DNA from 2 places in the Paraglaciecola sp. T6c genome. Region 2 is predicted to be linked to the other one. Evidence: predicted binding sites of a transcription regulator. Region 2 holds the regulator's gene; the other holds the start of a gene.
The links. The regulator FliA, encoded in region 2, starts transcription of late flagellar genes. The targets are predictions, from matches to a motif close to CTAAAGNTNNNNNNNNNNNNGCCGATA.
Positions count from the first base shown of each region.

Region 1: a site for FliA is predicted at 2,029-2,055, ahead of PATL_RS07180 (flagellar protein MotY). Genes of this name have one in related genera too.

Region 1 covers NC_008228.1:1,681,448-1,689,182, forward strand. Annotated here, with positions in the region: gene PATL_RS07165 (bacterioferritin-associated ferredoxin) at 88-282, opposite strand; gene PATL_RS07170 (peroxiredoxin) at 549-1,154, shown strand; gene rnt (ribonuclease T) at 1,269-1,904, opposite strand; gene PATL_RS07180 (flagellar protein MotY) at 2,114-2,977, shown strand; gene glpQ (glycerophosphodiester phosphodiesterase) at 3,112-4,101, opposite strand; gene gloA (lactoylglutathione lyase) at 4,138-4,521, opposite strand; gene sugE (quaternary ammonium compound efflux SMR transporter SugE) at 4,624-4,938, opposite strand; gene PATL_RS07200 (cellulase family glycosylhydrolase) at 5,361-6,734, opposite strand; gene PATL_RS07205 (NADP-dependent oxidoreductase) at 7,576-7,735, opposite strand, start outside.
Region 2 covers NC_008228.1:3,654,994-3,662,728, forward strand. Annotated here, with positions in the region: gene PATL_RS15510 (chemotaxis protein CheW) at 1-82, opposite strand, end outside; gene PATL_RS15515 (ParA family protein) at 79-858, opposite strand; gene PATL_RS15520 (protein-glutamate methylesterase/protein-glutamine glutaminase) at 927-2,066, opposite strand; gene PATL_RS15525 (chemotaxis protein CheA) at 2,091-4,355, opposite strand; gene PATL_RS15530 (protein phosphatase CheZ) at 4,368-5,111, opposite strand; gene cheY (chemotaxis response regulator CheY) at 5,143-5,526, opposite strand; gene PATL_RS15540 (RNA polymerase sigma factor FliA) at 5,574-6,302, opposite strand; gene PATL_RS15545 (MinD/ParA family protein) at 6,299-7,165, opposite strand; gene flhF (flagellar biosynthesis protein FlhF) at 7,162-7,735, opposite strand, start outside.

The DNA of each region.
Region 1 (7,735 bases), 2.0 Mb from region 2:
CTGTTCCCTGCGTCGTAATACTAATGAACGCTAAAAAGGCACTGATTTTTTGGTGTTCCTGGCGAGTGTTGACTCCGCTAGGTTGGGTTAACACACTTCTTTAAATAGAGATTCATCAATAATCGTGTTGTCAACGATGCTTTGCGCCATACGCACACATTTGCCGCACTGATCACCCACGCCAAGCGCTTCACGTAACTGGCGCATATTGCCCACACCGTCTTCGCGAACGGCCTGTTTAATAGCTTTGTCGGTAATGCCGTGACACAAACAAACGTACATAATTAACCTTACTGAATATTGATGTAAATGATAATAATTGTTGTTTGCAGTACTTTCAAGTATTTCTTTTGTCAATTTGTACATTAAATAGTCTAGATTGATTTCTACTTGATAGTGTGAGGTGAAGAGGCCGTAAAATCTGACTCGCCACTTGGTTTTTGCCAAACCATACCTACATTATTGGTTCGTAAAAGAGTGTGATAACCCGTTAATAGTCGTTACACTATGCGCCAGCATATTTTAAACCCAAAGAATGGAGATCAAAAATGAGTGTACTAGTTAGTCGCCCAGCCCCAGATTTTACCGCCGCAGCCGTATTAGGAAATGGCGATATCGTTGAAAACTTCACCCTAAGCGAAGCAATCAAAGGTCAAAAAGCAGTATTGTTTTTCTACCCTCTTGATTTCACTTTTGTTTGCCCATCTGAATTGATCGCTTTTGATAAGCGTTACGATGAGTTCAAAAAACGTGGCGTAGAAGTGATTGGTGTGTCTATTGATTCTCAGTTTACCCATAACGCATGGCGTAACACTGCTATCAATGACGGCGGTATCGGTAAAGTGAAATACGCTATGGTTGCTGATGTTAAGCACGAAATTTGTCAAGCATACGATGTTGAGCATCCAGAAGCTGGCGTTGCTTTTCGTGGTTCATTCTTGATCGACGAAGAAGGCGTTGTGCGTCACCAAGTGGTCAACGATCTTCCTTTAGGTCGTAACATTGACGACATGCTTCGCATGGTTGATGCGCTTAACTTCCATGAAGAACATGGTGAAGTATGCCCAGCCGGTTGGCAAGCTGGTGAAAAAGGTATGGTAGACAGCCCTGAAGGTGTTGCTAGCTATCTTTCAGAGAACGCTGATTCGCTTTAATTCAACGCTGATCCGCTTTAATACTCTGTAGCGTGATGCGTTATAGATGAAGTGATAAAAAAGCCGCTGTGATCTTATGTGAACAGCGGCTTTTTTGTGTCTGCGAAATAAGGCTTAGTCATGCTCTGGGGTAGGCCAACCACATGCGCTTTGCCATTTATTAACAATATAACAATAGAGTTCAGCCGTTTTCTGGGTGTCATATAAGGCTGAATGTGCTTCGCTTTGATCGAAACTAATATTGGCCGCTTGGCATGCTTTGACTAATACCGTTTGCCCCAACGCTAAACCTGATAGCGTGGTGGTATCGAATGATACGAATGGGTGAAACGGCGTACGCTTAATTTTACTGCGTTCGATAGCGGCATTGATAAAACCTAAATCGAATGCGGCGTTGTGCGCCACCATTACTGAGCGCTGGCAGTCAGCGTCCTTTTGCTCTTTGCGAATTTGCTTGCACAAGTCTTTCATGACTTCTGTTTCATCTAATGCTCCCCGCAGGGCGCACCAAGGATCTATCCCGTTGAACTCTAACGCCGCTTTTTCTAAGTTAGCCCCTTCAAAGGGAACCACGTGATAATGAAACGTTTTATCTGGGGTTAAAAAGCCATCGGCGTCCATTTGGGTCGTAATTGCAGCGACTTCAAGCAACGCGTCGGTTTGCGCATTAAAGCCCGCTGTTTCAACATCTACGATAACGGGAAAGTAGCCTCTGAATCGGTCTTTTAGGAGAAATTGGGGATCTGACATAGCTACCTATAGCGATAAAAATAAGGCGTGATTATGTCAACTATCTGCACACGTCGCTACCCTATATACTTAATAATCTAGCGAACTATAATCTTTAGTAGACTGGGCAAGCGGTGAATTCAGGGTTAAGCTTTTACCGTGGGAGTCGATAACCAATGCACAGGAGCAGTGATTGCTCATGAAGCGGAATTAATCAAACGAAAAGACTTATGAAATCTATCTTATTTATAGTGTCCCTGACGTTAAGCGGTTCTCTATCAGCTGGGCTACGGCAATACGCGGCAAAAATTGAGACATCTGACTGGCAGTTAAGCCAGCAAAGTCGTTTGCAGTGTACCTTGGCACATAAAATACCAGGCTATGGTGAGGCAATGTTTACTAGCATGGCGTCTAAGCAACTGAATATGGAGTTTGAGCTTGATATGCTGCGTTTGCCTAAAACGTTTGGTATGGCGTCTGTCTATTCTGTTCCTCCTCGGTGGATGCCGGGGCAAATGCACCACGCCATTGCAGATATGACCATACGTAAGCAATACAATGGCGATCTGCCAGAGCAAGTTGCGTGGACTATGCTCTCGGAACTAGAAAAGGGTTTCTGGCCGACCATATATTATCAAGACTGGTACAATCAAAATGACAGGATTTCAGTTGGCTTAAATGCCAGCAATTTTGCTGCCCCTTATGAAAATTTCGCACAATGTGTATCGAACCTACTGCCCTATAGTTTTGATGATATTGCCTACACCATTCTCGCCTACCAGAAAAACAGCACCGAATTGACCAAGTACTCCCAGCGCCGTTTGAATATGATTGGTCAATACCTCAAAGAAGATAGCGATATGGAATTAGTTTTGCTCGACGGTTACAGCGATAGCTACGGCGGTCGAGACATGAACAAAACCTTGTCGGTGAGTCGTGCGGTAGAGATAAAAAATTACTTTAGCGACATGGGCGTAGCACCTCAGCGAATCGAAGTGACAGGCCATGGCGAACGACGACACATTGCCCCGAATACCAATGAAATGTCCCGTGCAAAAAACCGACGTGTGGTGATCCGCATGGCGAAACCTTAGCGGGATCGCTTTCTGCCAAACAACGTCAGGATGTGACAGAGCCATCAAAAAAGCCGATTAATACAATTAATCGGCTTTTTGCTATTGGCTAAGTGATGGCGTCGCTGCGCGCCAATGCGCTAACCAATATATCCTTAGCGGGGTTGTTGGTCTAAATACGTCACGACTGTGTCGGTAAAATCAGTAAACAAGCCGTCCACTTTTAGCTGTTTAAACAATAAGTCCAGCGTTTGTTTATTGGTTACGCCTTTTGGCAGCGCGTCTTGCCTAAACGTATATGGGTGCACGTCAAGCCCTGCATCATGTGCGCGTTTGACCAATCCCGTGGGTTGTAGGGTCTGCATATCAACCAACTGAGGGATCCATGGGCCTATACCTTGAGCGATTGTGGCTAACTCTTCGAGTTTTTCAGACGTGCGCAGAGCATCATAATCAGTGGGGGATTCCCCCCAATCATTTTCACCTAGCAACTGAATCAATTTTACTTTTGCGCCCAATTCATGGCGCAAACGTTTCAGCTCAGCATAATCGAAACACTGCACATAAATGGCTTTACTAGCATCATCAAGGCTATGTTTGCGCAGGGTTTTCATAACAATTTTGCTGATATCCACGCCTTGTTCCCGGTGCCAAGCAGGGGATTTTATCTCAGGGTAAAAACCAATGTTCTTGCCAAATTGCCGGTTAAGTTGATTAATCAGCTCAATCTGTTCTTCAAAGGTCGCAATGGTAAATTCAGCGTTGCCTTGATAGCGGTTTTTGAAAATCTGTTTGCCATCTGTTGTGCTGCGCTCATGCACTTTTAAAGACTTTAATTCTGTTAAGGTAAAATCAAGGGCATAGAAACGCCCGTCATCACGTTTTCGCTGTGGGTATTTATCAGCAACGTTTGTCACTGTATCTAAGTGAATATCATGCAGTACGACTGGCACGCCATCTTTGCTTATCACTACGTCTTGCTCAATAAAGTCTGCCCCAAGGGCGAAGGCGAGAGTAGTGGACTCCATGGTGTGTTCTGGTAGATACCCCGAAGCACCACGATGAGCAATGACCAATGGTTCAGCCCAAGCGGCTTGGCTCGCCAGCAGCGCAAGCAATGACAACGACAAAATTGTTTTCTTCATATTGACTCCAATGTCTCAGTTTCCTTTCGCGGATAATTATGTTGTTTGAATAAGCTCAATGGCGTAACCGTCCGGGTCGCGCACAAATGCAATTACTGTGCTGCCGCCTTTTACTGGGCCAGCGTCTCGATATACATCGGCTCCTTGGGCTTTTAATTGCTCACACACCTGGTATATATCATTCACCCCAAGGGCGATGTGCCCATATGCGGTGCCTATATCATAGCTATCTTCATCCCAGTTATGGGTTAATTCCAATACGGTGTTGTTGTCTTCGTCGCCATAACCGATAAACGCTAACGTATAGCGGTAATCTTTGTTCTCACTGCTGCGTAGCAGTTTCATGCCAAGCAGTTCAGTGTAAAAAGTGATAGAGCGGTCCAAATTACCGACACGCAACATGGTGTGCAAAAAGCGCATAATGGTCCTTAACAATCCTGAGGTGCGACTAAGTCGTTGATTGTAACTAGTTAACTGTCTCAACAATATGACAAAGCGTAACAAAAAATGGATAGTCAGATATTAACTGCTTAGTTTCAATCCAATGACGCCAACCGTAATGGTGATTAAACTAACCACTCGCCAAAAATTAAGCGGCTCGTTGAGCATAACAATACCAACAATCGCCGTGCCTATGAGGCCGATAACAACCCAAACGGCATACGCGGTTCCCGCTGGGAGTGATTTCATGGCTATGCTTAATAAACCAAAACTGATGGCCATGGCAACAAGAGTGAATATAGAAGGCCACAGCTTGCTGAAACCGTCACTGTATTTTAGGCCAATTGCCCACACAACTTCGAATAACCCTGCGATGATCAAAATAATCCAGTTCATTTTTATACCTACCCATTTTGAGCTGGGTCGTCCCAGAGAAAAGCGCGAGGGATGAGGTCGTCCTCATTTCGTTGATATCACAACCTTGAGCTAACACAAGCCGCTCTATGCACGCACAGCGCACAGGTGGTGAAAATTTGATTGTCGAAAAGACGATAAGATTTTAACACAGTGGGTGACTTAATAAATAGTCGCTAAATCACAGATGCAAAACGTGGCGCATTAAACATCCTATTTCTGGGTAACACCTTGTGTAAAAAGCGCGCGTCAATGCAGAGGAAAAGCCCGCTTTAATCATTTAGTGACGGGGCGAAGAAAAGAAACACGAATAGTGGTAGTACTTTTGCCGTTCACTATTCGTGTTTCTTGTATCTCAATATCTAACGACGATATTCAGAAGCGGTTAAGCGCAATAGCATGGTTTAACCACAGCTACCTAGCAATACCCATGATGAATCGCTACCTGGTAAACTATTAGTGTACCAATTTGCTTCATAAGCATTGCCTTGGTATTGCATCTGGTCACCTGTGTCGTTGTGGTTATTCGTGCCACCGGGATAATCTGCTTGCACCCAATTAGGGTAGCTATTTATTGCACTGCAATCGATGCCACTGCCTGTTGTTTGCGGGCAACCAGTAGCATCTACATTTGTGCCTTGTGGTGTGTTGGGGCACTGGTCTGTGATATCACTTACACCGTCAGCATCGGAATCGGCTATCGCACAGCCAATAATATCGACTGTTGTACCTGTGGGGGTGTTATCACATTGATCATCACTGTCACTTACTCCATCACCATCACTGTCTAAATTTACGACACTCGAGTTCCACCCTTTAATAATCGACTTCACCTTTGTGCCTGAGGCAGTCAATGAATTCCAGCTTCCGCCGGGCGTAAAAGTGGAAGCACCTTCGTCTTTATCGTTCAGCGCCCAATTAGCGTGGCTAATATTATTTGCTTTGAAAAAAGCCATCCATGCATCGGTTTCATTTGCATTTACGCCGCCATTGCCATCAGCATTGACAGTTCCCCACTCTGTGGCGAAGAGTGCGATGCCGTTATTTAAAGCCGTTTGTGCCTTATTGCGCAATGACGCACCGTGCGTGCCAGCGTAAAAGTGAAGGGTATAGGCAATATTCGCCCGATCAATGGGATCTTGTGAGGCCACATCAACATCTTGAGACCAGGTCGGCGTGCCAACCACAATCAGGCTATTTGGATCAATCGCACGTATTTTATCGATTAGCGTTTCTGCATAAGGCTTAATGTCATTGGCCCATGAAATCTGCAATGGCTCATTATAGATTTCATAAATAACGTTGTCGTAGGTACCATATTTATTGGCGACTTCTTCGAAAAACCTCACTGCAGTGGCCTGGTCTGTATGAGCCTCGTGACTATGAAAGTCGATAATGACATACATATCTTGCTCAATAGCGGCGTTTACGACCGTGTCCAAGCGACTCATATTACCGTCCCAGTCAAAATTTAAGCTACCGGCCGTATTTACACCATGGCCTATTGCGGCACGTATTATGTTCGCACCAAACTCTGATTTTGCATTCGCAACGGCTTGCGCAGTATAGAATTTCTCGCCACCCCAACCGGTATTACTCCAAAATAGACTGTTACCTGCAAAGCTCACGGGGGCGCCATCTGTCACAATTTGATTCCCACTGACATTAAGAGGAGGTACAGCGGCCTCACTCATAATTGCTACTCCTAACATGATAGCCAGAGGCAAGCTTGTGCGTTTTAAACGGTCTTTGGTGGATGTACGTAACACGTGTTTCATTAAAATTCCTTGAAATAAATTATTGATCTAGTTGTATTAATCGCCCTTACGCAGAATGTGAATACTGAAGTTCTGTTTCTTTCAACACATTTTGCACATCGATACATCAAGCGGTACAAGGGAAAATACCGCCAAACAAAAGGTAAAATAATTACCCTTTCAGGGTAAGGTTAGCGAAATTCGTTCCAAGTTGCTTAATTATTTTAAGTAATTGTTTTTACTCGAGTAATATTCACTTTATGGAAGTTGGAGTTTAGTTCTGTCGTTGATTAGAGACGAACATTAACTAGATTTGATATTAGCGGCATAATATTTTCGTCAATTATTGAGAGACTAAAGTGGGAGTGAAAGACTAACCTTGCGCAAACTTGAAACGCGCAATTGAGTAAGAGCAAGACGATGCTTCACATGTTCTTTATTTTTATAAAGAGTCATATTCATCGGCTGGGGTTAAGTGGCTGGTAAAGTATTATCGTCAATAAACGCTAAGCTTTGCTCACAGGCAAGATTGTTAGTTGCCGTTGCAGTGATTACTAGCCGCTGAAAGCGCTAACTGACTTTTCGACACCCAATAAACATGCGCAAGCGCTACGACCTGCGATGACTATTTTTAGATGTGATGTTCAGAAACGAATAACGAGACGAACAAGTCAGAAATTAGATCAAATAGAGTCAGTAGCTCAAGTGAGTTGCTAAGGCAAAAGGCAGGGGGGAAAACAAAGGAGCAATGCGAAACGCGGTCAAAGCATCGCTCCATGGTTACCGATAAAAGGCATATAGCAACTATTACAACAACTATGACAACAACTATGACAGCCACTATCAGCCCTGTTACTTGTGATTATTCAGGGCTAATACTGACCAGCTGTTTACCGAAGTTTTTGCCTTTGAGCATCCCTTGGAATGCAGGTATCGATTGCTCAATGCCCTCAGCAATAGACTCTCGATACACCAATTTGCCATCTTTGACCCACTGCGCCAATTTTTGGGTGATTGGTTGG
Region 2 (7,735 bases):
CATCTTGCTCGACATCTTCGATAAGTAAGGAAGACAAATATTCTTCCATAACGCTTTTTTTGCCTGGCGGTTTAGCATTCATTTCGCAGCCCCTAACAAACGTAAATGACGCAACAAACTTGTGTACGCTACCACGCCTCGTGCTTTAGGCGCGTGAATTGAAGGTAACGCGTGGTTTGAACTGGCGTCTCTAAACTTAGTATCGATAGGAATTAATCCCTGCCAAACGTTATCACCATGGGTTTCTCGTAATGTGTGATAGGCGCCTATTGCCGCTTTTACGCGTTTATCAAACATGGTCGGCACTATGGTATAGCGAAACTCCTTACGTAATGACTGCTGCATAATGTGCAACGAGCCAAGCATTCGCTCTAACCCCTTGAGCGCTAAAAATTCGGTTTGAACTGGAATAATCACTCGGGTAGACGCAGCCAACGCATTGACCATGAGTACACCTAACACAGGCGGGCAATCAATTAACGCGTACTCGAACTCATCTTCGATCAACCCGAGCGCTTTTTTAAGGGTTAACCCCATGCCACTTTGATTCCCTAGCTTGCGATCTAATGTGGCTAGCGCCATGCTAGCAGGCAAGATGAACAGCGAGTCAAGTTTAGTTGGGCATAAGCAATCTAAAACAGCGCCTTTGTCTAAAGGCCCTTCGTGAATAAAGATATCGTATAAACTGCGTGATAATTCGTCAGAGTCAATACCAAAATAGTAACTTAAGGACGCATGGGGATCGGTATCGATTAGGACGACCTTTGCTCCACGCTGCGCAAGCAAACCACCTAGGGTGACTGTTGTCGTAGTTTTACCAACGCCCCCTTTTTGGTTTGCTACTGTCCATACTTTCACGATAAATACCTTTCAGTCGCCTGCTGTTTTTTTAACTCTCTATCGAAAGTGTCAAAATACGTCAGTTTCTACGCCATCTCTTTTAAAATATGGCTTTCAAACGCATCTATAGAAAACTCTTTTTCAGCGATACCTGCATTCATTACAGCTTGTGGCATGCCATATACTACTGAGCTTAGCTCATCCTGCACCCAAATTTTTGCACCTTTACTTTTTAGCTTGCTGGCGCCAAGTTTTCCGTCAGAGCCCATCCCTGTGAGTATGACCCCTAAGACATCACCGTGATATACATGCGCAATTGACGCAAACGTAATATCAACGCAGGGCTTATACAGTATATCGGCACTGTCTGGTGCATCATAAATTCGAAAAGAAACACGTTGACTATCGCCCTGAACGGTCATTTGACGGCCACCAGGTGCTAAATACGCGACGCCTGCTTTAACTTCTTCACCGTTCATCGCTTCTTTTACAGTCAATTGCGACAACTGATTCAGTCGCTCTGCAAATGCCTTAGTAAAGGAGCCCGGCATGTGTTGCACAATAAAGATAGGATAAGGAAAATTCTTTGGGACAGCTGTGAGCACTTTTTGTAGAGCAACCGGCCCGCCTGTGGACGTGCCAATCGCTAAGCAGCGATACTTTTTACCCGACGGAATACCACTGGACGAAGAATGATAAAGTGGGGCTCCCAACGGAATACTACTGGTCGCTTGCACTGAGCGTTTAGCAGGATTTCGACTAACCGGCTTATTGAACAAAATCGCTTTAGGAGGGGCCACACGCACAGAAGCGGGGCGCAGTCCGTGTTGCTTTCTACACAAGCTTTTGACCCGAGATTGCAAAAGCGCAACGGCATCTTGACGATTTGCCGCGATATCTTCGAACTTCTTGGGTAAGAAGTCCATTGCGCCTGAGTCCAGTGCGTCCAAGGTGGCTTTAGCACCTTGAAGTGTCAATGAAGAAAACATAATGATGGGGACGGGTTTACGGGCCATTATTTTTTTGACGGCAGTGATCCCATCCATGATAGGCATCTCCACGTCCATAGTGACTACATCAGGATTAAGCGTAGCGACCATCTCAATTGCTTCTTGACCATTTCTGGCCTCACCTATGACTTGTAAACTGGGGTCTTGCTCTAGAATTTCTTTTACACGGCGCCTAAAAAAAATCGAATCATCAACAACTAATATCTTGTATGCCATGTGTATTTTGTAAAAACCTCGTGTTTAACGCGCTTGTCGAATGGCATCGGCTTTTTTCTTAGCATAATGCTTTAGTAGGCCTGGAACATCTAGGATCAACGCAATCCCACCATCACTGGTAATCGTTGCGCCAGCCATGCCAGGAGTACCTTGTAGCAATTCATCTAATGGCTTAATCACCACTTCTTCTTGACCGATGAGCGCATCAACCACAAAACCGAGTTGCTGGGTACCAATTTGCACGACAACAACATGTCCCTTAGCGCGATCTAGCGGGATTGGCTTAGCATTTTTGCGTACTAACCACTCGCGTAAATAGAATAATGGGATCGCTTTGGAACGAACGATTTTTGTTAATTGGCCATCAACTGTATTGGTTTTACTCATATCCATGTTGATAATTTCGTTTACCGAGCCTAATGGTAATGCGAAGGTTTGATCGCCAACCACTATCATAAGAGTCGGTAATATTGCCAAAGTCAGTGGCACTTTAATTTCTAGCGTGGTGCCTTTGCCCAGCACAGAATCGATATTGACCGTACCATTTAGCTGGTTAATTTTGGTTTTCACCACGTCCATACCAACGCCGCGGCCTGACACTTCGGATATTTCAGTTTTGGTCGAGAAACCCGGAGCGAAAATTAAATTGAATGCTTCTTCATCTGTCATTCGAGCCGCGGCATCAGCATCTAATACGCCTCGAGAAATAGCTATTTCTTTAAGCTTATCAGGGTCCATGCCTTTACCGTCATCGACTATGCTCAGCAAAATATGATCACCTTCTTGAGAAGCTGATAGCTTTACCGTACCTAAAGATGGCTTGCCCGCTGCGACCCGATCCGCTGGCATTTCTATACCATGATCCACTGAATTTCGTACTAGATGCACCAAAGGATCAGCAAGGGCCTCGACTAAATTTTTGTCTAAATCTGTTTCTTCACCCTCTAGTTCAAGGGTAATTTCTTTCTTCAAGGTGCGCGCTAAGTCACGCACGACTCGAGGAAAACGCCCAAACACTTTTTTGATGGGCTGCATGCGCGTTTTCATCACGGCGCCTTGCAAATCGCCGGTGACCACGTCTAAATTAGCAATCGCTTTTGACATACTTTCGTCGTTGACGGATAAACCTAAACTAAGCAACCTGTTACGCACTAATACCAACTCACCTACCATATTCATGATTTGGTCTAAGCGCTTGGTATCCACCCTAACCGTCGTTTCCGGCTGTGGTGCTGCGGGACGCTTTTCCTCACGCTTAGAAACAGCCGACTTTTCCGCCGCCCCAGGGCTTTTAGCAGGTATATTGGCTTGGCTAGAGGCAATGCTGGGCGCACTCGACTTAGTGTCGTTACTTTTATCAGTGGCTTTTTCACTTGCGGATTGCGACGGCGTGTTATCAGATACTGCCGACGTTACTGGAGTGTTTGGCGCTTTACTTGTTTCTCCGTTAGCTTCTTTTTTGGTAACAGGCCCTTGCCCTTTACCATGGAGCTGATCGAGTAACGCTTCGAATTCATCATCACTGATATCTTCTGATTCAGAATTTGTGCTTGCTACGGGCGCGTCAGTCGATTCAGAGGGAGCGTCTTGAGAGCCGCCAAACTGCCCTTCTCCATGAAGCTGATCGAGTAACGCTTCAAACTCATCATCACTAATATCGTCACCATCACTACTCATATCAGCGCCACTGGAAGACTCTGTGGATTGTGGCGGCTTAATTGATGGTGATTGCGATGCTCCTCCAACGGGATTACCTTCACCGTGAAGTTCATCAAGCAAGGCCTCAAACTCGGATTCGTCAAAGTCATCCGAATTTGTTTTAGGCTGAGATGCCGCTTCACTGGGCGCCTCGATTACTGGCGTTTCGATAATTGGAGGCGCAGCAACTTGGTCTTGCGCCTCTGGCTTACTCAGGCGATGCAATGTATCTAATAACGATTGCTCTGCTGCTACCAAGGGTTTGTTCGATTTTACATCTTCAAACATGGCGACGACTTCGTCGGTTGCTTGAAGAATAATATCCATTAACTCTGGCGTTAATGAACGTTGGCCGTTACGCATGACATCGAATACGTTTTCAGCGCCGTGACAAATATCGACTAATTCGGTTAACGAAAGAAAGCCCGCGCCACCTTTAACCGTGTGGTAGCCTCTGAAAATCGCATTCAGTAAATCCGAATCTTGCGGATTATTTTCCAACTCAACCAGCTGTTCTTGAAGCTGCTCTAGTATTTCACCCGCTTCTACTAAAAAATCCTGAAGGATCTCCTCGTCAACATCAAACCCCATATTGTAACGCCTCTAAAATCCTAAACTTGACAGTAAATCATCAACATCATCTTGATTAGATGCGACGTCGTCACGGTTAGCTGCATCGAGAATTGGGCCTTCCGCTTTAACACTATCGGCTTGTTTATCAGATATATGAGGAATTTCCGCTGACTCTGATCCACCGAACATCGTTAACATATGCACTAGGCTGTCTTCTACTTCTTTAACTAGTTCAATGACCCGGCGAATAATTTGCCCTGTGATGTCCTGATAGCCTTGAGCTAGTAGCATCTCGGTTAATAATGCGTTTAATTTTCCAGACTCGTCCTTGCCCTCTTCTAAAAAGGTGTCGAGGCGTCTGCACAGGGCATTGAATTCGCCCAGCTCTAACTGACGATTAAAAAGCTTCTTCCACTCAGGAATGATTTCGTTCATTTCAGAATTGAGCTTTTCGGCAATGGGCATGCAATCATCGACTAAGTCCATCGTGCGATTCGCGGCTTGCTCAGTGGTTTCAATAACATACGTGAGCCGCGTTTTAGCGTCAGGGATCTCTTCATTCGCTAAATTAGCAATACGTTCATCGAGTTGAAAGTTATTCAAAGAATCATGAAGTTGGCGAGTTAATTTACCTACCTCTTCGAACAGTTCGACAGAATTGGTGTCATTGACACTATCGAGAAGCTGCTGAGCGCCTTGATTATTACCACTTTCAAGTAAAGCGACTAATTGCTTTGCATCTTCTAGCTTCATGGGGGCTGGATGTGAGGTCATAAGGCCTTCCTTATCGTTGAGAAAAGCCTGACTAACCTAAGCGTTCAAATATCTTGGCCAACTTCTCTTTAAGGGTCGCAGCAGTAAATGGTTTGATAACATACCCATTAACACCAGCCTGCGCCGCCGCTACAATTTGTTCTTTTTTGGCTTCTGCCGTTACCATTAACACTGGTGTGTGTTTAAGGTTTTCGTCGGCACGGATCGCCCGCAATAAATCAATTCCTTGCATGCCTGGCATGTTCCAGTCAGTCACTACAAAATCAAAATCACCTTGTTGAAGCATAGGCAATGCGGTACTGCCATCATCCGCTTCTTGAATATTAGTAAAACCTAGATCTTTCAATAGGTTCTTGATGATGCGACGCATTGTCGAGAAATCATCAACAACCAAAATTTTCATATTCTTATCCAAAACTTTCTCCGCTCGAGGCAAAATCAAAACATTTATATGTTATTTGTTTATTCTTCAATACGCCAAGTCTGCATTTTACTTTTTAGTTTTAGCATAGCTTGACTGTGTATTTGGCTAACACGTGATTCACTCACGTCTAGAACTTCACCTATTTCACGTAGATTCAATTCTTCGTCATAGTACAATGATAATACGATTGCTTCACGCTCAGGTAAGGTTGTAATGGCATGGGCTAAGGCTTTTTGAAAAGAGCCTTGGAGCAAATCTTCAAACGGAGTATCAGAGCCTTTAGTTTGCTCTGTTGTCACCACATCTTCCGATACCCCTAAATCTTCCATGCCAATAATTTTACCTGCATTCACTTCACCAAGCATTTGGTGATATTGCTCAATGCTGACTTCAAGTTTTTTGGCTATATCTACATCTCTGGCGTCACGGCCTGTCTCACGCTCAACTTTATTAATGGCATCCGTTATCGCACGGCCATTTTTATGCACAGAGCGTGGTGTCCAATCACCTTTTCGAATTTCGTCAAGCATAGAGCCGCGAATTCGAATACCTGCAAAGGTCTCAAAACTCGCACCTTTGGTGCCATCGAAGTTACGAGACGCTTCAAGTAAACCAATCATACCGGCTTGAATGAGATCGTCGACCAATACGCTGGCGGGTAAGCGGGCAATAAGATGATGAGCAATGCGCTTTACCAATGGAGCATGACGCTCCACCAGTGCATTTCTGTCATCTAACTGCTGATACGCAGCGGCTTTACTGTTCACCGAATATCGCCCACGGCTTTTTTGGCCACCAACTGCTCAAGGAAGAACTCTAAATGCCCTCCTGGCTGAGAAGGCACTGGCCAACCTGCTGCCTGTTGAGCTAGCTTTTTAATAGCGATAGCCGCTGGCGAAGTTGGATATGCTTCAACAATCGCTTTTTGCTTACGAACCGACTTACGAATATTTTCATCAAACGGTACAGTGGCGACTAGTTCTAAGGCCACGTCTAAAAAGCGGTCGGTGACTTTTGTTAACTTATTGAACAGCTCTTGTCCTTCTCGCATATTGCGCACCATATTGGCGACAATTTTAAAACGAAAAACACCGTGCTCTTTATTCAAAATTTTGATCAATGCATAGGCATCTGTGAGAGATGTAGGTTCATCACACACTACCACTAGGATATCTTGCGAGGCACGTGAGAAACTTAAAACCATATCTGAAATACCTGCCGCAGTATCAACAATTAATACGTCAATTTGCGAGCGCAGCTCACTGAATGCTCTAATTAAGCCTGCATGTTCGGTTGGAGTGAGTTCAGTCATTGACTGACTGCCAGAGGTTGCTGGCGCAATTTTAATCCCGTGGGGACCTTCAACAAGGACTTCGTCTAGAGTGCATTCCCCTGACAATACATGTGAAAGGTTTTTCACCACACGTAAGCCAAGTAACACATCCACGTTGGCTAAGCCTAAATCTGCGTCTAATACCATGACTCTCTTACCCTGCTGGGCCATAGAGATCGCGGTATTTAACGTGACGTTGGTTTTACCCACGCCGCCCTTACCACCGGTAACGGCGATCACTTTAATTAATCGAGATTGATTCATTCTTCTTAAGCTACTCGCTTGGTCCTCAATCATACTGCCACTGCTGCGTTATTTAGTGAGTTACCACTAGTATGAATTAATACGTGCTTTTTATAAAGCTTAGCGGCGCTGGTTATTAAAAATTTTGCATCTGCCACTTTCAAGTCTTCCGGAACCTTTTGGCCATCGGTAATAAAGCTCACGGACAATTTGTGCTCGATGGCCGCACTAATTGCCTCTCCAAGACTGTAGCATTCATCTATTTTGGTGAAAATACAACCCTGTAAAGAAATCTGTTTGTAAGCAGCAATGGTTTGCTGCATAACTTGATATTGACTGTTGGCTTGCATGACCAAATAACTGCTGATATTCGCCGTTGTACTCTGCTTCAACGTTTCTAACTGCTTGATCAGTCTAACATCTCTTTGCCCAAACCCTGCAGTATCAATAAGTATAAGGCGCTTATTCCTAAACTGGAATAACAGATCTGATAACTCTTCAGCGTTCTGCGCTTTTTTCACCGAGCAACCAATAATTCTGGCATAGGTAGAAATTTGCTCGTAAGCAGCGATTCGATAGCTGTCAATGGTGATCAAGCCGACATTTTGAGCACCGTATTTTTGC